Regions from separate parts of the Turicibacter sp. KK003 genome, predicted to be linked through region 1. Evidence: a T-box and tRNA genes for the amino acid it is inferred to sense, from the RefSeq annotation. Region 1 holds a T-box; the other holds one or more tRNA genes.
The links. A T-box is a leader RNA that pairs with one kind of tRNA and senses whether it is charged. The one in region 1 lies ahead of serS (serine--tRNA ligase), so its partner is inferred to be a tRNA-Ser.

Region 1 (11,624 bases):
TTATCGCTATAACGAACCAAAAAGGTGGAGTTGGTAAGACGACATCTAGTATTAACTTATCAGCATCCTTGGCTTACTTGGGTCATAAAGTATTACTTGTTGATATGGATCCCCAAGCTAACGCCTCTACAGGTATTGGTGTTTATAAAGGAGACGCTGAGTTAACGGTTTTTGATTTACTGGTGGACGAGACACCAACGAGTCAAGTAATTTTAAAAACGAATGAGGAAAATTTATTTTTAATCCCCTCGTCTCAAGAATTAGCAGGATTTGAATCTATGATTGTTATGGAAAAAGACCGTGAATTTAAGTTATTACCTAAATTAGATCAGGTAAAGGATTATTTCGACTATATCATTATCGATTGTCCACCATCATTAGGTCTTTTAACAATCAATGCATTATCAGCAGCGGATTCCACATTAATCCCTGTTCAATGTGAGTATTATGCGTTAGAGGGATTAACACAATTATTAAATACAATTCGTATTGTTCAACGCCGCCTGAATCGAAATTTATCGATTGAAGGTGTACTTCTTACTATGCTTGATCGTAGAACACGATTAGGACTAGATGTGATTAATGAGGTTAAGCTATATTTTAAAGAAAAGGTATTTAATACAATTATTCCACGTTTAGTTAGATTGAGTGAGGCGCCATCCTTTGGTAAGTCTATTATTGCGTATGATCAGAAATCAACAGCAGCTCAATTTTATCTAGATTTAGCTAAAGAGGTGGTGAAAAATAATGTCAGCGAATAGATTGGGTAGAGGATTAGGTGCACTATTTCAAGAACATGACATTGAAAGCCTAGAGTCTTTTGAACAGGTAAAAGAGGGAGAGGTTATTCATCAATTAGAAGTCGGTGATTTAAGACCTAATCCATATCAACCACGTAAATATTTTGATGAAACAAAAATTAAAGAATTAGCCATGTCAATTAAAGAACATGGTGTTTTTCAGCCAATTATTGTGAAAAAAGACATAAAAGGTTATATAATTATCGCTGGAGAAAGACGTTTTCGAGCGGCCATACAGGCAGGATTAAAGACTATTCCGGCTATTATCCGTGAATTTAATGATCATTTGATGATGGAATATGCATTAATTGAAAATTTACAACGCGAGGATTTAACAGCTATTGAAGAGGCAGAGGCGTATCGTTTACTAATCCAAAAGTTAGACCTAACACAGGAACGATTGGGAGAACGTTTAGGGAAAAGCCGTGCTTATATTGCCAATACGATGCGCTTATTACAATTACCACAATCGGTACAGGAAGAAATCGAAAATGGTGTAATTTCGGTGGGACACGGTAAAGTTTTAGCGGGATTAAAGGATGAACAGTTAGTCTTAAAGCTCGTAAATATTATTAAAGAAAAACAAATTTCGGTTCGTGAACTAGAGGATTTAATAAAAGAAATTGGAATTACACATCCGGCAGAAGAGAAGAAAATAAAAAAAATAGTAAATCCGCACCTAGAATATGTCGAATCTAATTTAAAATCTTATTTTGGAACAAAGGTTAAACTTAAAGAAAAAAATGGTAAAGGCCAAATTATTATTGATTATATGACAATGGATGATTTAAATAGATTACTGGAGATGATGGGATTAGAGTAAATGAGGAGGAAGTTAATTGAATTTTTTGTTTTTTAGTCCAGATATAATAAAAGTAAATCCGTTTTTTGCTATTTCTCTAGCACTTGCTGATAGAATTCAGAATTTTTTTGCGAAGGAACAATTAAACGAGTTACTAATTAACGTGGGATTCAAAATTATTAGTGTAATTTTAGTTTGTGTAATCATGTCAGTTATAAGAAGGCTTGGAAAGAACATGTTAAAAAAAGCCTTTGCTGTAAATGTTGAACGTATTCAGAAGGTTACTGGGGGAACAGAGAGACGAAAAGAAACATTTGAAAGCCTGTCTTTAAATATTTGGCGATATACTGTTAATATTGTTTTGATTCTATGGTTAGTATCTATTTTTATTCCACTTCAAAATTTATTAATTGCGTCCAGTGCCTTCTTTGTTGTAATTGGATTTGCCGCAAAGAGTATGTTAGATGATATTACGATGGGATTTTTTATCATTTTTGAAGACCTATTTTCAGTAGGAGACTTTGTAGAAATTGACGGGAATACAGGAACAGTAACAGAAATTGGATTAAGATCTGTAAAGATTCGTGTCTTAACCGGGGAAATTGTGATTATTCCTAATGGAAATATAGGTAAGGTGATTAATCACTCGGTTTCAAATGGACAAGCCGTGTTGGATATTAGCATTGCATACGAGGCCGATATTGATCAAGCAATTTTAGTATTAGAGGGTGTAGCACAAGACGCTTTTGATAAATATGAGACTATTTTACAGTTGCCACAAATTTTAGGTGTACAAGAATTAGCTGATTCAGCAATTGTTATTCGAATGATAGCAGAGGTTTCACCATTACAACAATGGCATATTCAACGTGAGTTACGTCGATTAATAAAAAAATCTTTTGACCAGCATAATATTGAGATTCCATATTCTAAAATGGTAATTTATCAGAAGAATGAAGGAGGGGCACAGTAGTGAATAATGCATCATTTGGTTTGAATGATATTGTTGAAATGAAAAAACAGCACCCCTGTGGAACTAATCGTTGGCAAGTTATTCGTTTAGGGGCTGATATTAAAATCAAGTGTTGTCACTGTGAGAGAGTTTTAATGATGCCAAGGCCAGATTTTAAAAAGAAATTAAAAAAAGTTTTAGAGTCTTCACAAATTAGTGAGGACTAATGTGGGGATTTAGGACGCCATTGAGCGACTAAATCCTCTTTTTATTTAGAGTATGCATTTTAGTGTCATAAAACTTTCGTTTTAAAATATAGTTGTGGACATCTCTGGGAGGGGGAATCAAGGAAATTCTTTAGTAATAAACATACTTTTTAGAAACGTTAGAGATGAGGATAAAAATCCCCTTTTTTTATATAGGGAAAAGTGGAGAAAAGGCGTTAAAATCAGTGGATTTGAGAGTTTTTTTAGGACGGTTTATCGTGTTAAAAAGTTACCAATTATGCTATAATATATATAGAAAGAAAAAGGTGATTAGTATGCAAACTGAAGTTTTTATTACAAGTGAATATATTACACTAGGTCAGTTTTTAAAGTATGAGAATTTAATTGAAAGCGGCGGAAGTGTAAAATTCTTTTTAGAAGAAATCCCGGTTTTTATAAACGGTGAACAAGATAATCGTCGTGGTCGAAAGCTATATCCGGGTGATATTGTATCCATTGAAGAGTTTGGTGAGTTTATTATTTTAATCCAGAAATAGAGGGTTAGATTAATGTTTATTAATCGATTATCATTAAAGCAGTTTAGAAATTATCAACAGGCTACTGTCGAGTTTAAAAAAAATATTAATATTATTATTGGAAATAACGCACAGGGGAAAACAAGTTTGATTGAGTCAATTTACGTTTTATCGACGACTAAATCACACCGGACGAGTAAGGATTCTCAACTCATTTTATTTAATGAGGATTTTGCTCGTATTGAGGCTGATATTACCCGTGAACGTGATAGGTTGCAATTATCCTTAGTTATTTCTAAAAAGGGGAAAAAGGCGAGTTATAACGGAGTTGACCAGAAGAAGTTAAGTGATTATGTAGGTAAGTTGATCGTTGTAATGTTCGCCCCAGAAGATCTATCCTTGGTTAAGGGTGGTCCCCAGTATCGTCGTCGATTTATGGATATGGAGATTGGGCAGTTATCACCATCATATCTATTTCATTTAGGCCAATATTCGAAGTTATTAAAGCAAAGAAACGAGTTATTAAAGCAATTACGATTGAATCGTACGGATGATTTGCTTTTAGATGTTATTACTGAACAATTAGTTCCACATGCTATTTATGTGCTAAATAGCCGCATTGATTTTTTAAATAAACTAGAGTTGTTTTCAAAGGAAATTCACGGAGAAATCTCTAACCAGTTAGAGGATATTAGTTTAAACTATATAAATTCATTTAAGAACTTGGAGTTAAGCGAAGAAGTATTGCTAAAAAAATATAAAGAGTTGTATGATCAGGATATTCAATTAGGATCAACTAGTTTAGGTCCCCATCGTGATGATTTCGGTGTTTCAATTAATGGGGTAAATACTCATCAATTTGGATCACAGGGTCAGCAAAGAACAGCATCATTATCGATGAAATTGGCCGAGATTGAGTTGATTTATTCTGTTTTAAATGAGTATCCTATTTTATTATTGGATGATGTTTTAAGTGAGTTAGATGATGTTCGTCAAACTCAATTACTAAATACGATAAAAAATAAGGTACAAACCTTTATTACGACAACAAATATTGACGGAATTGATAAATTTATGATTGAATTAGCTGATATTTTTACGATTAATAATGCAAAGATTAGGATAGGTGATATGAATGACGCAGGAAATGACGAACACACAACAGTATGATGCAAGTAATATTCAAGTCCTAGAAGGTTTAGAGGCGGTTCGTAAAAGACCAGGAATGTATATTGGTTCAACGAGTGGCCGTGGATTACACCATTTAGTTTGGGAAATTGTAGATAACTCGATTGACGAGGCCTTAGCGGGTTATTGTACAGAAATCAATGTCGCTATTACGGAAAATAACGAGATAATTGTAAAAGATAATGGTCGGGGAATTCCAGTAGATATTCATAAGCAAACAGGGAAATCGACTGTTGAAACGGTTTATACGGTACTTCATGCTGGAGGAAAATTTGGCGGTGGAGGATATAAGGTTTCTGGGGGATTACATGGTGTAGGGGCCTCAGTTGTTAATGCCTTATCTGAACATCTAGAGGTAACGGTAAACCGTAACGGTAAAAAATATTTTCAACAATTTGAAAAGGGGACACCAATTGATGAGTTGCATGTTATCGGTGAATCTGATTCAACGGGGACAGAGGTTAAATTTAAGCCGGATCCGACTATTTTTACAGAAACAACAGTTTATGACTATGATATCTTGCGCAATCGTATTCGTGAGTTAGCATTTTTAAATAAAGGATTAAAGATTACACTAGAGGACTTAAGGTCTGATAAACCACAACGTCATGAATTTCACTATGAAGGCGGTATTAGTGAATATGTTCGCTTCTTAAATAAAAATAAAGAAGTAATTCACGACGAGGTCATTCATGTTGAAGGTGAGCGCGATGGAATTAGCGTTGAAATTGCAATGCAGTATAATACGGGTGTTGCGGGAAATATTTATTCATTTGCGAATAATATTAATACACATGAGGGAGGGACTCACGAAGCTGGTTTCCGTGCGGCATTAACACGTATTATCAATAGTTATGCTAAAAAATTGAATTTGTTAAAGAGCGATGATGCCCTTATCGGTGAGGATATTCGGGAAGGATTAACGGCAATTATTTCAGCGAAGCACCCAGATCCTCAGTTTGAGGGACAGACTAAAACAAAACTGGGGAATAGCGAAGTTCGTCGTATTGCGGATAATATTTTTTCAGAAGGTTTTGAACGATTTTTAATGGAGAATCCGCAAGCGGCAAGGATTATTATTGATAAGGCATTGATGGCGGCGCGTGCAAGAATGGCGGCGAAGCGTGCCCGTGAAATGGTTCGTCGTAAATCGCCATTAGAATCTCTTGGATTTAAGAGTAAGCTAGCCGATTGTCAATCGCGCGATGCCCAAATTTCTGAGTTATTTATAGTCGAGGGAGATTCAGCGGGTGGATCGGCAAAACAGGGACGAGATAATAAGTTTCAGGCCATTTTGCCACTACGAGGAAAGGTATTAAACGTTGAAAAAGCCAGAATCGACAAAGTTTATGCAAATAATGAGATTAAGAGTATGATCCATGCCATCGGAACTGGAGTAGGGGATGAATTTGATATTGAAAAGGCCCGTTATCATAAGGTAGTTATTATGACCGATGCCGATGTTGATGGAGCCCATATTCGAACACTATTATTAACGTTCTTTTATAGATATATGAGACCTTTAGTTGAAAAAGGGTATGTATATATTGCTCAACCACCACTTTATAAGGTTACACAAGGGAAAAGAATTGAGTATGTATATTCACCTGAGGAGCTTGATGCGGTTATGGAAACATTGTCACCAACGCCACGTCCAAATGTCCAACGTTATAAAGGTCTTGGAGAGATGAATGCTGAACAGTTATGGGAGACGACGATGGATCCAGAGGTGCGTACATTATTACAGGTTACTCTTGAAGATGCTGTTGAAGCAGATGAAATTTTTGATATTTTAATGGGTGATCGTGTTGAACCTCGTCGAGAATTTATCGATGCTAATGCAAAATATGTGACAAATTTAGATTTCTAATTCAAAGCAATAGATAGTATCAGGAGGAACGAAAATGTCTGGATATGACCAAGTAAAACCGCATAATATTGCTAAAGAAATGAGAACCTCTTTTATTGATTATGCGATGAGTGTTATCGTATCACGTGCTCTACCAGATGTTCGTGATGGATTGAAACCTGTTCATCGTCGAATTTTATATTCGATGAATGACTTAGGAATGCACAGTGATAAACCATATAAAAAGTCTGCCCGTATTGTTGGGGATGTTATCGCTAAGTACCATCCTCACGGCGATTCATCTGTTTATGATGCGATGGTACGTATGGCACAAGATTTTAGTTATCGTTATCCTTTAGTTGATGGGCATGGTAACTTTGGTTCGATTGATGGCGATGGAGCGGCCGCAATGCGTTATACTGAAGCGAGAATGTCGAAATTAGCAATGGAAATGATGCGGGATATTAATAAAAATACGATTGATTTCCAACCTAACTTTGATGGTGAGGAACAAGAACCTGTTGTGTTACCGGCAAGGTTTCCAAGTCTACTAGTTAATGGGACAACCGGGATAGCAGTCGGTATGGCCACGAATATTCCACCTCATAACCTATCGGAAGTTATTGATGGTTGTTTAGCTTATATGGACAATCCTGAAATTGATATTTTGGGTTTGATGCAGTTTATTAAGGGGCCTGATTTACCTACAGGTGCGCTAATTTTAGGTACGAAAGGAATTCGTTCAGCTTACGAAACAGGAAATGGATCAATTATGATTCGTTCTCAATGTGAAATCGTTGAAGGTCATGGTGGCAAATATTCTATTTTAGTAACTGAAATTCCTTATCAGGTTAATCGTGAACGTTTAATTGAGAAAATTGCTGAGTTAGTTAAGGAAAAGCGTTTAGATGGGATTACGGATTTACGAAATGAATCGAATCGTGAAGGAACACGTATTGTTATTGAATTGCGTAAAGATGTTAATCCACAGGTGATGTTAAACAATTTATTTAAGTTAACTCAATTACAGGTTTCCTACGGTATTAATATGTTAGCTTTAGTCGATGGGCAGCCTAAAGTATTGAACCTAAAAGAGATTATTTCAGAATATATTAAACATCAGGTAGAAGTTATTGTTCGTCGTACAAAATTCGACTTGGATAAGGCCGAAGATCGTGCTCATATTTTAGAAGGATTACGTATTGCTTTGGATCATATTGATCGAATTATTGCAATCATTCGTGGTTCTTCTAATGATGAAGAAGCGTTAAATTCATTAATGTCAGAATTCTCTTTATCGGAACGTCAAGGGAAAGCTATTTTAGAGATGCGCCTTCGCCGTTTAACAGGATTAGAACGAGGTAAAATAGAAGATGAATATCAAAATTTAGTCGTTTTAATTGCTGATTTAAAAGATATTTTGGCGAATGAATCACGTGTTCATGCAATCATTCGTGAAGAATTACTTGAAGTTAAGCAAAAACATGGTGATGAGCGTCGCACTCAGATTGTTCGGGGTTCTGATTTTGATATTGAAGATGAAGATCTAATTCCAGAGGAACAAGTTATTATCACCTTGACTAATAATGGATATATTAAACGTCAACCGATATCAACGTATCGATCTCAAAATCGTGGAGGTCGAGGGGTCCAAGGAATGGGGACGCATGATGATGATTATGTAAAAGAATTATTATCAACATCTACCCACGATCATTTACTGTTCTTTACAAGTAAGGGAAAAGTTTATCAGAAAAAGGCATATACGATTCCGGAATACGGGCGTACGGCTAAGGGATTACCTATTGTAAATATTATTGAAATCGCGCAGGATGAATACATTAGTGCAATTATCCCAGTTAAAGAATTTAATGATGATGAATTTTTATTCTTTGCTACACGATTTGGTGTCGTAAAACGTACTACTTTATCGGCCTTTGGACATATCCGAACGAATGGTCTTATTGCCCTATCGTTAAGGGAAGACGATGAACTTATCGGGGTAAGAAAAACATCTGGACAAGATGATATTATTATTGCTTCTAGTGGTGGAAAAGCTGTTTGGTTTGATGAGACTGAGGTTCGTCCAATGGGACGTACAGCAGCTGGTGTTCGAGGTATTTTCTTAGAGGAAGATGAAGTTGCAATTGGAATGGAAATGGTCACAACGGACCAAGAAATTCTTGTAGTAACAGAGAACGGATTTGGTAAACGAACTTCAATTAAAGAATATCGCAAAACAAAACGTGGTGGAAAAGGTGTTAAAACGTTAACTATCACGGATAAAAACGGAACATTAGTGGCCATGAAGGCTGTAAATGGGGATGAGGATCTAATAATTGTAACAAATAAAGGGGTTATTATCCGAACACCAATTCAACAAATTTCACAAACTGGCCGTGCAACACAAGGGGTAAAATTAATTCGACTAACTGATGAACAATTAGTGTCTAGTGTTGCAATTGTTGAACATGAGGAGTCTGACGAGTCACAACTAGTTAGTGAAGAAGTCCAAAAGGTTGCTGAAGGAGCAGAGTTAGACAATAAACCAGAGTCAGAATAGTAAAAAAGAAATAATTTGTGTTAAAGAGGTATATAATATAATACAATTAATATACTAATATTGACAAAAAAAGGTCTTAGTGCTATAGTACAATTAAATAAAAAAGCATTGATTAGGATTAGTACTTTTTACTTTTATTGCCTAGAGAGTCAGTGGTCGGTGGAAACTGAAGAGTAAGTAATAAGGAATCAACCTAGGAGTGGAATGAAGAAATTTAGTATTCATTCACGGTTTAACCGTTATCTTTACAAGTGGTTTTATCAAATGATTTGTTATGAATCTGTTGATAAGCAACTAGGGTGGCAACGCGGGTTAAGTCTCGTCCCTAAGTCAGGGGACGGGACTTTTTTGCGTTTGAACTAACTAATCAAATGAGCTTATAGGAGGAATATCGATGTTAGATTTAAAACGAGTAAGAGAAGATTTACAAGGCACGATTGAGCGTTTAGGGACACGCGGTGGTGATTTCAGTTATTTAAATAAAATCACTGAATTAGACGAGCAACGTAAAAATATTATTTTAGAGGTTGAACAATTAAAATCAAATCGTAATGAGGTATCAAAATTAATTGGTCAATATAAACGTGAAAAAAAGGATGCGTCTGAATTACTTGCACAAATGAATGGTGTTGGTGAAAAAGTTAAAGAATTAGATGAAAAATTACGTCAAATTGATGAAGAAATTAAAAATTTATTATTAATTACCCCAAATGTTCCATGTGGAACAATTGCTATTGGGAAAGATGAAAATGATAACGTAGAAATTCGTAAATATGGAGAGCCAACTCATTTTGATTTCGAACCAAAAGCTCACTGGGATTTAGTTACTGAGTTAGATATTATTGATTTTGAACGTGCTGGGAAAATCACGGGAAGTCGTTTTGCGGTTTATAAAGGATTAGGAGCGCGTTTAGAGCGTGCCTTAATTAGTTTTATGTTAGATTTACATACGGGAGATCATGGATACACGGAAATTTTACCTCCGGTTATTGTGAACCGTGCGAGTATGACAGGGACGGGACAATTACCTAAATTTGAAGAAGATGCGTTTAAGCTAGTAGATTCAGATTATTTTCTTATCCCAACAGCAGAGGTTCCGGTTACAAATTTACACCGCGATGAGATTCTAAATGGTGAACAGTTACCGATTAAATATACAGCTTATAGTCCATGTTTCCGTGCTGAGGCTGGATCAGCGGGACGAGATACACGAGGAATTATTCGTCAGCATCAATTTAATAAGGTAGAATTAGTGAAGTTTGTTAAGCCAGAAGATTCATATCAAGAGTTAGAAAGTTTAACGGCTAATGCTGAGAAAGTATTACAATTATTAGGGTTACCTTATCGAGTAATTGAGTTATGTACAGGAGATATTGGATTCTCGGCAGCAAAAACATATGATATTGAGGTTTGGTTGCCATCTTATCATGCGTATAAAGAGATTTCTTCTTGTTCAAATTTTGAAGATTTCCAAGCACGTCGCGCTAACATCAAGTTCCGTCGCGATGCGAAGGCTAAACCTGAATTTGTTCATACATTAAATGGTTCAGGTTTAGCAATTGGTCGTACGGTTGCCGCTATTATTGAAAATTATCAGCAAGCAGATGGAAGCATCGTAATTCCGGAAGCTTTACGTCCATATATGCGTAATCTTGAGGTAATTAAATAGAGATTAAAGGAGGAGCGAAAGCTCCTTTTTTTGAGGAAAAGAATGTTTTTAGCGTAGGACTAGATTAAACGGAATAAAAATGTTAAAATGAATCATTAAGAAAAATGTGTTGAAATCGGGTGATAGAATGAAAATCTGTGTGTTGTCAAGCGGCAGTGTAGGAAACGCGACAATTATAGAAACCGACCAAACGGCAATTTTAATAGATAATGGTTTATCTTTAAAAAAGTTACAGGAATTAATTAAACAAAGTGGTTTTGATGAAAATAAAATAGAGCATATTTTGATTACTCATGAACATAGTGATCATATTAAAGGTGTTGGTGTTTGTACACGAAAATGGAAGTTAAACGTATGTGCAACACAGAAGACAATTGAGGAAATGTATCGAAAAAAAATTATTAAACCTGATGTAGAACAAACGATGGCCGTCGAAAAAGATCAGTGGATACAGCTAGGCGATTTATCTGTGATGCCCTTCCGAATTTCTCACGATGCGGTTGATCCTGTTGGATATATGATTCAACAGGAAGATAAGAGACTGGTTTATGTGACTGATACAGGATATATTACAGGAGATATTTTAAAAACCCTCGGTAATGCGGATGTTTATATTATGGAGACGAATCATAATGTGGAGATGCTTCAGATGTGTAATCGTCCATGGGCTTTAAAGCAACGTATTTTAGATGACTGCGGCCATTTATCAAATGAAGATTCGGCTTATGCGATGAGTCAGTTAATCGGGGATAAAACAAAACATATTTATTTAGCCCATTTGAGTCAAGAGGCGAATTTACCTGATTTGGCTATGATGACGGTCCGACATGTGTTACGAGAAGAAAATATTAATTTGGATTGTTTAAATTTGTATATGACATATCCGATGCAACCATCTAAGGTTATTCAATTATAATAGGAGGGGTTTTATGTATAGTTGTTTAGAACATATTGAAGAGGCAATGGATCGATATTTAGATGAGTATGGAAAGCTGCCTATTTTGGTGGAAGTGGAGCTTAGTCATAGTTGTGATTATTGCAAGCAGGAGGCTGTGTATA
Region 2 (11,624 bases), 270 kb from region 1:
AGGCCTTCTTCATTCACGCGGCGTTGCTCGGTCAGGCTTTCGCCCATTGCCGAAGATTCCCTACTGCTGCCTCCCGTAGGAGTCTGGGCCGTGTCTCAGTCCCAGTGTGGCCGTTCACCCTCTCAGGTCGGCTACGCATCGTCGCCTTGGTAGGCCTTTACCCCACCAACTAGCTAATGCGCCGCAGGCTCATCCATCAGTGATGCCAGGAGCATCTTTAAACTTTCGTCCTATCCGGTATTAGCGATCGTTTCCAATCGTTGTCCCCGTCTGATGGGCAGATCACCTACGTGTTACTCACCCGTTCGCCGCTTCCCACCGAAGTGGTTCGCTCGACTTGCATGTATTAGGCACGCCGCCAGCGTTCATCCTGAGCCAGGATCAAACTCTCCATAATTGTTTGTTTCCTTAGCTTGCGAAATTTCTTTCGCTCATGATTCTTGACGTTCTGTTTAGTTTTCAAAGAACTTCTCTCGCCTTTTGGCGACTTCTTTATCTTACCACATTCGACTTTTTCTGTCAAATGTTTTTTTATCTTTTTTTGTAAGATTTCTTGTCCACCTCTCTTGGCGACTTTTCTAGTTTATCATGTTCAACAACTTCTGTCAAACACTTTTTAACTTTTTTCTAACCACTAAATAATTTAATAAAATAATTATCCTATTAAAAAATTAAATGGTGACCCGTACGGGATTCGAACCCGTGTATGCATGCGTGAAAGGCATGTGTGTTAAACCGCTTCACCAACGGGCCATATAATATGGCGGTCCAGACGGGAATCGAACCCGCGATCTCCTGCGTGACAGGCAGGCATGTTAACCGCTACACCACTGGACCAAGAACATGAATTATACTATCATAGTTCACATTTCATGTCAATATTTTTTTTTGAAAAACACAGTCAATTATTTTACTGATCTCTCGCTCGTATAGATAATCGCATAACAACCATATAAATCGTGATTCCGCCCCTCCTCTTTCTATCTCTAAAATAGGAAATTCAAAAGCTCCATCTTCAATCAATATTTATTGGTTCTATAATTTTTGGTGTGGGTGGGATTACTCACACCTTTTTGATTGCCATAAATATTGAGACAAAAAAAAGAGACATAGTCCCCAAAATCCTATACAATGTAATCGGCTAAAACAACACGAAAGGATTGGTTTTATGTCTCATACTAATTGTATCTCAACTTTACTTGATTTAAAAGATAAAAATATTACTTTTTCAGAAAATTGTATCCAGGAAACTCAGATTAAGAATGTTCGTTCTAAACTTATTTTAGGGACTCTTTCTTTTCAACCGACTCATTGCTACCACTGTGGTCATTCTTTTGACTCAAATATCATTAAACACGGCTTCAAAACTTCACGTATTAAGCTAGTCAAAATTTCCGGATTTGATGCTTATCTAGACTTAAAAAAACAACGTTATAAATGCCGTCATTGTGACCGAACATTTACCCTAGAAACATCTCTTGTTAACCCTAATTGTTTTATTTCCACTCCCGTAAAACAAGCCATCTTTTTAGAAGCTAGTCATAAGAAATCCGAAACAGATATTGCACGTGAGCTTAACGTTTCTCATTCAACCGTTAACCGCGTCATTCATTCTTCCTATGAAGAACAGCCGCTTCCCTTTAATTCTCTCCCAAAAGTTCTTTGTTTTGACGAGTTTAAGTCGGTTAAATCGGCCGAGGGTCACCTGCCATGCGAAGCATGTATCCTCCATTGGTAGGGAACGGAGCAATGTCCTTCATTTTTTGTGATGCGTCCAATGGAAAGCTAATTGATATCGTTGAAGACCGTCGCTTAAGTACACTAAGGACTTATTTTATGCGATTTTCTAAAGCAGCTCGTGAAGGTGTAACCCACGTCGTCATTGACATGTACGCCCCTTATATGACACTCATTAAAGAGGTATTCCCTAAGGCTAAGATTGTTTTAGATAAATTTCATATCGTTCAACTAGTCTCTCGTGCTCTTAATAAAACACGCATTCGTTTCATGAATCAAAATAAAGAGTTTTATAATAAATTCAAACATTATTGGCGACTTCTCTTAAAAGCCCAAGAAGATCTTAATGCCACTCATTACTTCTATTCCAACTGCTTCAAAAAGATGATCTCTCAACAAGAAATTATTGACTTTTTATTAGCCCTAGACCCTGAACTAAAGGAGACTTATGATTTCTACCAAACTGTCCAACAGGCTATTAAACTTCGTAACCTTGAAATATTTCATCATGCCATTCAACACCCCTCTGATCTGCTTTCACACGAAATGAAAACAGCTTTAAAAACACTCACTCATTATCAAGACTATGTCAAAAATACAATTGAAACTCCTTATACCAATGGAGTACTCGAAGGAATTAACAACAATATCAAAGTCATTAAGCGAATCGCTTTTGGATACCGTAGTTTCTACCATTTCAAAGCAAGAATTTTGATTATTCATAAATACACTTTTGAACAAAAAAAGAAGAGGAATCAAACCATCTAAAGAAGGTTCTATAATATTTAGTGTTGCTGATTAAGCAGCACTTTTTTCATAGGATAAAAAAAAAGAGACTTCAAGTCTCAATCCTGTTACAATGTTATCGACTAAAACAATATTGAAAGGATAAGATTTAATGTCTCACTCATATTTTACTAGAAAACTTTTAAATATTAAAGATAAAAATATTACATTTTCAGAAGATTATCTTGAGGAAGTGAAGTTGAACGGAATTACTAGCTTTATCTTTAAAGGTATTCTTACGTATCAACCGACTCATTGTCAAAAATGCGGAACCCTATTTGATTCAAAATTTAAGAAGCATGGATTTAAAACCTCTCGAATTGTCATTCCAAAAGTCTCTCTTCACGATACCTACTTAGACCTAAAAAAACAGCGTTATTATTGTGGGCATTGCCAGTCTACTTTTACACTAAGTACTTCAATTGTTGAAAAGAACTGTTACATTTCTTATCATACGAAACACGCCATTGCTTTAGAGGCCCAAAATAAAATTTCTGAATGTGATATCGCACGTCGCCATCAGGTCTCTCATTCAACCGTCAATCGAATCATCCATAGCTTTTATGAATCTCAAACCTTAAACCTTAATTATTTACCTGAAAATCTCTGTTTTGATGAATTTAAATCCGTTAAGTCTGCTGAGGGGCATATGTCTTTTATTTTTTGCGATGCTGACTCAAAACAAATCATCGATATCGTTGAAGATCGTCGTTTAAACTCCCTTCAAGCTTATTTTAAACGATACACAAAGGAAGCACGTCATCGAGTAAAAAATATTGTGATTGATATGTACGCTCCTTACATCAGCCTCATTAAGGATCTTTTTCCTCATGCCCAAATTATCATTGATAAATTTCATCTCGTTCAACATCTCTCTCGTGCACTGAACAAAACTCGAATCCGATTCATGAAAAAGTTCAAAAAGCATGGTCGTAAATTCAAACGTTATTGGCGCTTATTTTTAAAATCTCACGCTTTACTTAATACCACCACTTATCGATCAGTTTACTGCTTTAAACAACCCATGCGTGAAATTGATATCTTAAACTTTCTACTTGATTTATCTCCTGAATTAAAAGCAACCTATGATTTATATCAAGAGTTACTTTTCGCTCTTCAGACAAAAAACTTAAAACGATTTAATCATTTACTCGAAACGGAACATCCGCTTGTTTCTCCTGAGTTTCAAACGGCTTTCCAAACCTTTAAAACTTATCAATCCTATATTAAAAATACACTCTCAACTCATTACACAAATGGTCCCATCGAAGGAATTAATAATAAAATTAAGGTCATTAAGCGTATTGCCTTTGGATATCGTAGTTTCTATCACTTTAAATCTCGTATTCTCATGGTTCAAAATCTAACAAAGCCTAAAACGAAAATCCTAGCAGCATAGCTACTAGGATTTCGATTTGAATTTTCGTTGTAACAGGTTACAAATTAATCAGCAACACTATTTGACAAAGAACCCTAAAGAATAGCCTAATTCCTCCCGATTATATGTATAGATTTTATTCACCCACACTATTTGACAAAGAACCTATTTATTTATATTCAATAAATTATAAGTTTAATGTCTCTTTTTACGAATGATATTAATTTCTAAATATTTTTCTTCTCTCAGCAAATATTTTTATTTATAAAAACAAAAAAAGAGTTCTTACAAACTCTTACTGTTATCTTTATTATGGCGCGCCCAAGAGGAGTCGAACCCCTAACCTTTTGATCCGTAGTCAAACGCTCTATCCAATTGAGCTATGGGCGCTTTTCTAGTTGTTTTTATGGTGCGGCCGAGAGGACTCGAACCTCCACAGGATTGCTCCTACCAGCCCCTCAAGCTGGCGCGTCTACCATTCCGCCACGACCGCCTATCATGGCTTTTTAACGGCATTTCACCAAAAAAATTGGAGCGGGTGAAGAGAATCGAACTCTCACAGTCAGCTTGGAAGGCTGAAGTTCTACCATTAAACTACACCCGCTTATATATGGTCGGGAAGACAGGATTCGAACCTGCGACCCCCTGGTCCCAAACCAGGTGCTCTACCAAGCTGAGCCACTTCCCGAATAAATGGCGGTCCAGACGGGAATCGAACCCGCGATCTCCTGCGTGACAGGCAGGCATGTTAACCGCTACACCACTGGACCTTTTATTAAATGGTGACCCGTACGGGATTCGAACCCGTGTATGCATGCGTGAAAGGCATGTGTGTTAAACCGCTTCACCAACGGGCCATACAACATTTTTTATTATGGCGGAGCAGGAGGGATTTGAACCCTCGCGCCGGTTGCCCGACCTATACCCTTAGCAGGGGCACCTCTTCAGCCACTTGAGTACTACTCCGTTTGTTTTTTTAGCTCATCCCTGAGCACACATTTATAATACCATGTCCCCCATTAAAGGTCAACACTTTTTATAAAGTTTTTTTAAAAATTTATATTTTATTAGAATAATAGCTTTTATCCCCACTTTTATTAACTCATAAACAACATTTATCCCTAGAAATATTATCTAAAAAGAGCCTCCCATATCACTATGAGAGGCCTCATTTACTTACTGTTCTTCTTTTTCCCAACGTCTTAAATGCGGATAAGGATTAAATGCCCACTCACAGCGTCCATCATATTTATATAATCCAAAGTGTAAGTGAGGTGGAAACTTCCCACTCGTCCCTTCTTTACCATATCCTGTACTTCCAACATATCCAATAACTTGCCCCGGTTCTACGATATCCCCCTCCTTCAAATCGCCTTCATAACCTTGTAAATGAGCATAGTATTGATAAGTATTATAAATATCACGAATACCTATACGATAGCCACCATAATCATTCCATCCCATTATTTCTACCACTCCATATGCAGTTGCTAAAACGGGAGTTGAATAATTTGCAAAGATGTCAATTCCCTCATGAGACCGAGCACCTCCCCAACTTCGAGCAGTACCATAATTATCTTGAAAACTATAACTATATCTTTTAGAAACTGGAAGGCATCGCTTATCTAATACGATAGTATCAAAATGTTTGAAAAGCTGTGCAATTTCTTCAATAATTTTAACCGCCTGATCCTGTTGATAATAAGAGTTCAAGGCTTCTTTAAATGTATCAAATGATCTGATGTACTCAACCATCGTATACATCACATCTTCCTCATTATTAATATCAGCAACCCCGTCCCCATTTCCGTCTTTTCCAATTCCCCCAAACAAGTTAATCGTATAACTATCATTATCATAATAGTAAGGATTTTCAGGACCAGACCATCGCTCATTTGTAATAAAAATAGAAATGGTATCATACTTCAACTTATCTGATCCCTCTTTAAATTTATATGTATTTCTTTCATATTGATCGATAGCCGCGATTTCATACCATGGAACCCCTGATGCCAATTCATAATCCTTATACATTTTTAATCGTGCTTCATGATTACTATCTTCGGCATCAACAATCAGATTCGGAATGGACACTATAACAAACAGTAACAGTGGTATTAAAAGTCTATGCTTCATATTTTCACCCATTTCCAAAATTGAATTTACTTTACTAATAAACAGAAAGGTACTAAAGTCTCCTAACAGGATCATCATTTCCTCTTTATTAATAGTCTAATAATAGTATGCCAATTTTAAAAATATCGTATGCAAGATACGCGCATCATCCTTTTACCTTTTTTATACATTTAATTGCGGTTAACTTAAATCCCCACACCGTAAATCCAAAGCTGTAAAACTAAAAAAACAAACAAAAAGAAAGAGCAAAACAAACTCCCTATAAAACCAATTTTCTCATATTTAATTTTATACAGATAGTAAAACCCTCCACTTCCTAATAATAAAACAATAAACAAATACGTGATTATTCCTATCCCTCCGCTTATTATTAACAAAAGAGTGATTATGATATTAAAAACGATTGCTAATTGTACCCAACGGTCTTTTCCTTGAAAATTTAACTTTTTAGACTGAATAAGATAGTAAAATAGTACAATAAAAATAAATACTATTAATAATAAACCATATGCTAATGACATTGTTACACCTACTTTTTTTCCATTTCCTTTATTATAGCAGGATTAAAAAGGAATAACGAATTTATAATCATTGTTTTTTTAAAATTATGTCCAAACATTAGCCTACACCTATGCGTCATAAAGAATCCATTAATAAAAGACGACTTTCAGAGTTAGTAACTTTCCCTTTTAAATAGATTCAAAAATCATTCTTATCATCAGTTACGAATACTAACTATTAAAAACTCATAAAAAAACTGTTTCAAAGCATGGACAAATCACCCGCTTTAAAACAGTTTTTTATTTTATTATCCAATCGCAAATGTTAGTTCGGCCTCTACAGCAACCTTACCATTTAAAGTTGCAATTGCTTTACCGACTCCAATACTCCCCTTCACTTTAACTAGTTCAGTTTCTAGAGTCAACACATCTCCAGGAACAACCTTTTGACGGAACTTCGCCGTTTTAATACCTGCAAAATAGGCAATTTTCCCCTTATTAGCTTCCAAACTTAAGATGGCAACTGCCCCTACTTGAGCAAGGGCCTCAATAATAAGAACCCCAGGCATCACATGTTGTTGCGGAAAATGTCCCATGAATTGCATTTCATTTGCAGAAACACATTTCGTCCCTAATGCTCTCTTACCAGGTTCTAATTCATCTATACGATCAACTAATAAAAATGGATAACGATGAGGAATAATTTCCTGAATCTGATTACTATTTAAAACCATTTAAGCACCCTCCATTTAATACATATAATATAGAAAGAAAAGTTAATCTTTTATCCGGCATATTTTTTGAAAATAACACACGCATTATGTCCACCAAATCCTAACGAATTTGATAACGCATATTCAATATCCATTTTACGTCCCTGATTTGGAACAATGTCTAAATCACATTCAGGATCAGGCTGTGAATAATTAATAGTTCCTGGAACAAAACCATCCTGTAACGATTTAACTGTAATAATGGCCTCCACTGCTCCCGCTGCCCCTAGAAGATGCCCTGTATGCCCTTTAGTTGAACTAAGCATCACATTTGTCTGATCACCAAATACCTTTTTTACTCCTAGAGTTTCTAACTTATCATTTAATGGCGTCGATGTTCCATGTGCGTTAATATAATCTATTTGATCTGCTGTAATATTTGCATCATTTAATGCCATTGTAAAACAAGCGGCAGCACCATTTGCCTCTGTATCAGGAGCTGTCATATGGAATGCATCACAACTTACACCATATCCAATAAGCTCGGCATAAATAGTTGCTCCACGTTTTTTGGCATGCTCGTATTCTTCCAAAATTAATGCTCCTGAACCTTCTCCCATAACAAACCCATTACGCTCAGCGTCAAAAGGGATAGATGCACGATTTTTATCTGTTGCTGTAGATAAGGCCTTCATTGAAGAAAATCCACCGATACCAAGCGGTGTAATTGAAGCCTCTGCACCACCCGCTAACATAATATCAGCATATCCATCACGGACATATTTAAAGGCCTCACCAATTGAATTAGTCCCAGCGGCGCATGCAGTTACAATATCTAAACAAGCTCCTTTAGCCCCTAGCATAATAGCAACATTTCCGGCAGCCAAATTTCCAATAGCCATTGGGATAAAAAATGGTGATACACGTTCATATCCCTTTTTGATTCCTTTTTCCTTTTCCGATTCAATTGTTCCAATTCCACCAATTCCCGAACTTAAAATAACTCCAAAGCGATTGGCTTCAATCTCATCCATATTAATTTTTGAATCCTCATAGGCTTGCTTAGCAGCTATTAAGGCCAGTTGGCTAAAACGATCCAATCGTTTAGCTTCTTTCTTATTAATATAATCTTCAATATTTAAATCTTTAATTTCTCCAGCTAATTTAACTTTAAAATCAGTTGTATCAAAATGAGTAATTTCATCGATTCCACAAACACCATTTTTAATATTTTCCCACATCGTATCAACATCATTACCAACGGGACAAACAGTTCCTAATCCTGTCACTACAACCCTACGCTTATTCACAGTCATTACACCCTCTTTCATTAAATAGCCATTCCACCGTCTACAACTAAGACTTGCCCTGTAATATATCGTGCCTCATCACTTACTAAAAAGGCCACGGCATTTGCAATATCCTCTACTTCTCCAAGTTGACCTAACGGGATATTTTCCAAAACTTTTTCAGTAACATCATCTGATAGTTTAGCTGTCATATCCGATTTAATATAGCCTGGAGCGATCGCATTTACTCGAATTTTACGTGATGCAAACTCTTTCGCTAATGATTTAGTCAATCCAATAACTCCAGCTTTTGAGGCTGCATAGTTTGCTTGTCCAATGTTTCCATTCATTCCAACAACAGACGATAGATTAATAATAACTCCCTCTCGCTGTTTTAAGATAGGGCGTGTCACACTTTTACAAACATTCCACGTTCCTTTTAAATTAACATCTATTACAGAATCAAAAGATTGTTGATCCATTCTCATCATTAAATTGTCCGCCGTAATCCCTGCGTTATTAATAATAATATCGAGATGTCCAAAATCTTTGATAATTTGCTTAGTCATGACCTCTACCTCGTCATAATTAGCCACATTAGCCTGATAAATTTTAGCATCTACACCTAACGATTGAATACGAGCTAATGTTTCTTCTGCTTTGTTAACATTCCCCGCGTAATTAATAGCCACATGGCATCCTAGTGATGCCAACTTTAACGCAATAGCGGCCCCAATTCCACGTGATCCTCCCGTTACTAGAGCTACTTTCCCTTGTAGTTTCATTTAAAATTCCTCCTATGCGCTCAATTCATTTAATGTTTTTTGTAATGAATCCATATCTTCAACGTTTAAGACTTTAGCCTGACGATTAATTTTTTTCACGAAACCGCTTAATGTCTTTCCGGGACCAATTTCAATAAAAGTATCCACTCCCGCATCCATCATTTGACAAATACTTTTTTCCCACTCAACACTCGTCGCCATTTGAGAAACCATTAACTCCCTTAAGTCTCTATCTGAACGATAGTAATCCCCGAGTACATTTAGAACAAGTGGAATCTGAGGCTCATTTATCTCTTTAGACTCTAAAAGTTCACCAAAATCTTTTGCCGTCTCTTGTAATAAAGAGGTATGGAAAGGACCACTGACCGGTAAAACAATGGCTCGTTTTGCTCCATAATTTTTGGCAATTTCACAGGCATAGTCAATTGCTTCTACCGTTCCACCAATCACAATTTGTCCTGGACAATTTAAATTAGCGACTTCAACAATTCCTTTATCTGATGCCTCCTGACAAAGAGCCTCTGCCTTTTCTTTATCTAGTCCAAGTATAGCTGCCATTTTTCCATTCGTAACTGCTCCCATTAAAGCTCCACGATCTGCAACTAATGAAACACCTGCATTAAAATCAAACACTCCTGCTGCACAAAGGGCTGAGTATTCCCCTAAACTAAATCCCGCTAAAACGTCTGGTTTAACCCCCGCCTCTTCTAATAATGATAATGCCATTTGAGAAACAACGAAAATAGCGGGTTGTGTATAAGTCGTTTCATTTAATCTTTTTTCCGCATCTTCAAAACATAATTCCTTTATGTTAAAGGGTAAGATTTCGTTCGCTTTATCCATTAATTGACGCGCTCTCTCATTAGATTCATAAAAAGATTTACCCATTCCAGCATATTGTGATCCCTGACCAGAAAATAAAAATGCGATTTTCGCCATAATATGATTGCCCCTTTCTCTCTTAGCTGACTTTTAAATCTTCCATAACCTTTGATGCATGGTTATAAATATCCTCAATAATTTCAGACACTGTTTGTACTTTTGAAAGCATTCCGGCCACTTGTCCAACCATAACCGAACCACCTTTAACATCCCCATCAAGAACAGCCTTACGTAATGATCCTAATGTTAAATACTCAAGTTCCTCAGCAGAAACTCCTTTTTTCTCAAGAGCCACGTATTCTCTAGTCATTGGATTTTTCAAACAACGAACAGGGACTCCAACACTTCGTCCCGTAACAACTGTATCCGTATCCTTCGCCTTTAAAATAGCCTGTTTATAGTTCTCATGAACCGGACATTCCTTTGCTGTTAAGAACCTTGTTCCAATTTGAACACCACAAGCTCCTAGAGCCATCGCCGCCACCATTCCGCGACCATCGGCAATTCCACCTGCCGCAATAACCGGTAAATCAACGGCATCAACTACTTGAGGTAAAAGGGCCATCGTTGTTAGCTCACCTACATGTCCGCCCGATTCTGTTCCTTCAGCAATAATAGCATCTACACCTAATCGCGCAACACGCTTTGCAAGAGCCACCGAAGGCACGACAGGAATAATTTTGATTCCAGCTGCTTTAAACATCTCGATATATGGACCGGGGCTTCCAGCACCCGTAGTAACAACTTTAACTCCCTCTTCTACAATAACTTTAGCCAGCTCATCACAATGTGGGTTCATTAACATTAAATTAACCCCAAATGGCTTATCTGTTAACTTCTTGCATTTTACAATCTCATCTCTTAATCGATTGGCATCCCAGCCACCAGAACCAATAATACCTAATCCGCCTGCATTAGAAACTGCTGCTGCTAGCTCCGCTAAAGAAATATTCGCCATTCCTCCTTGAATAATTGGATATTTAATATTTAATAAAGTTGTCAAAGACATCTTTTTATCCTCCCTTATGTTCATATTTTAAATAGAGACGATGCATCCGCCCCATGTTAATCCCCCACCGAATCCTATTAGCATGACACGATCCCCAGATTTAACTATCTGTTTATTCATTGCTTCATTTAATGCAATTGGGATACTCGCTGCCGATGTGTTTCCATATTCGGAGACATTTAAAAAGAATTGCTCAGATGACGCGCTTAAATCTTTAACAACTTTATCAATAATCCTTTTATTAGCCTGATGTGGGATAATTAAATCAATATCTTCTAATGTTAGTTGATTTTCCTTTAATAATTTTTCAATAGTTTCTTTAATCGCTGTTACGGCAAATTTAAAGACTGCCGCACCATGCATATGAAAAGAAATAGGTGTTATCTCCGTTTGATAAAGCGGATTGTTA

Region 2: it encodes a tRNA-Ser, which carries the amino acid that the T-box ahead of serS (serine--tRNA ligase) is inferred to sense. The anticodon was not compared.

What each region holds. Positions count from the first base shown of each region.
Region 1 covers NZ_CP142738.1:8,986-20,609, forward strand. The annotation lists gene VXM77_RS00035 (AAA family ATPase) at 1-761, shown strand, start outside; gene VXM77_RS00040 (ParB/RepB/Spo0J family partition protein) at 748-1,623, shown strand; gene VXM77_RS00045 (mechanosensitive ion channel domain-containing protein) at 1,640-2,575, shown strand; gene VXM77_RS00050 (DUF951 domain-containing protein) at 2,575-2,781, shown strand; gene yaaA (S4 domain-containing protein YaaA) at 3,096-3,317, shown strand; gene recF (DNA replication/repair protein RecF) at 3,330-4,466, shown strand; gene gyrB (DNA topoisomerase (ATP-hydrolyzing) subunit B) at 4,432-6,354, shown strand; gene gyrA (DNA gyrase subunit A) at 6,389-8,896, shown strand; T-box leader at 8,996-9,226, shown strand; gene serS (serine--tRNA ligase) at 9,291-10,565, shown strand; gene VXM77_RS00080 (MBL fold metallo-hydrolase) at 10,693-11,481, shown strand; gene VXM77_RS00085 (CxxH/CxxC protein) at 11,495-11,624, shown strand, end outside.
Region 2 covers NZ_CP142738.1:2,239,555-2,251,178, forward strand. The annotation lists rRNA gene VXM77_RS10825 (16S ribosomal RNA) at 1-397, opposite strand, end outside; tRNA gene VXM77_RS10830 (tRNA-Glu) at 677-753, opposite strand; tRNA gene VXM77_RS10835 (tRNA-Asp) at 762-837, opposite strand; gene VXM77_RS10840 (transposase family protein) at 1,169-1,738, shown strand; gene VXM77_RS10845 (ISL3 family transposase) at 1,711-2,505, shown strand; gene VXM77_RS10850 (ISL3 family transposase) at 2,636-3,922, shown strand; tRNA gene VXM77_RS10855 (tRNA-Arg) at 4,215-4,291, opposite strand; tRNA gene VXM77_RS10860 (tRNA-Leu) at 4,309-4,394, opposite strand; tRNA gene VXM77_RS10865 (tRNA-Gly) at 4,432-4,505, opposite strand; tRNA gene VXM77_RS10870 (tRNA-Pro) at 4,513-4,589, opposite strand; tRNA gene VXM77_RS10875 (tRNA-Asp) at 4,596-4,671, opposite strand; tRNA gene VXM77_RS10880 (tRNA-Glu) at 4,682-4,758, opposite strand; tRNA gene VXM77_RS10885 (tRNA-Ser) at 4,777-4,867, opposite strand; gene VXM77_RS10890 (M23 family metallopeptidase) at 5,078-6,037, opposite strand; gene VXM77_RS10895 (hypothetical protein) at 6,223-6,558, opposite strand; gene fabZ (3-hydroxyacyl-ACP dehydratase FabZ) at 6,846-7,271, opposite strand; gene fabF (beta-ketoacyl-ACP synthase II) at 7,322-8,560, opposite strand; gene fabG (3-oxoacyl-[acyl-carrier-protein] reductase) at 8,581-9,324, opposite strand; gene fabD (ACP S-malonyltransferase) at 9,337-10,263, opposite strand; gene fabK (enoyl-[acyl-carrier-protein] reductase FabK) at 10,286-11,215, opposite strand; gene VXM77_RS10925 (beta-ketoacyl-ACP synthase III) at 11,243-11,624, opposite strand, start outside.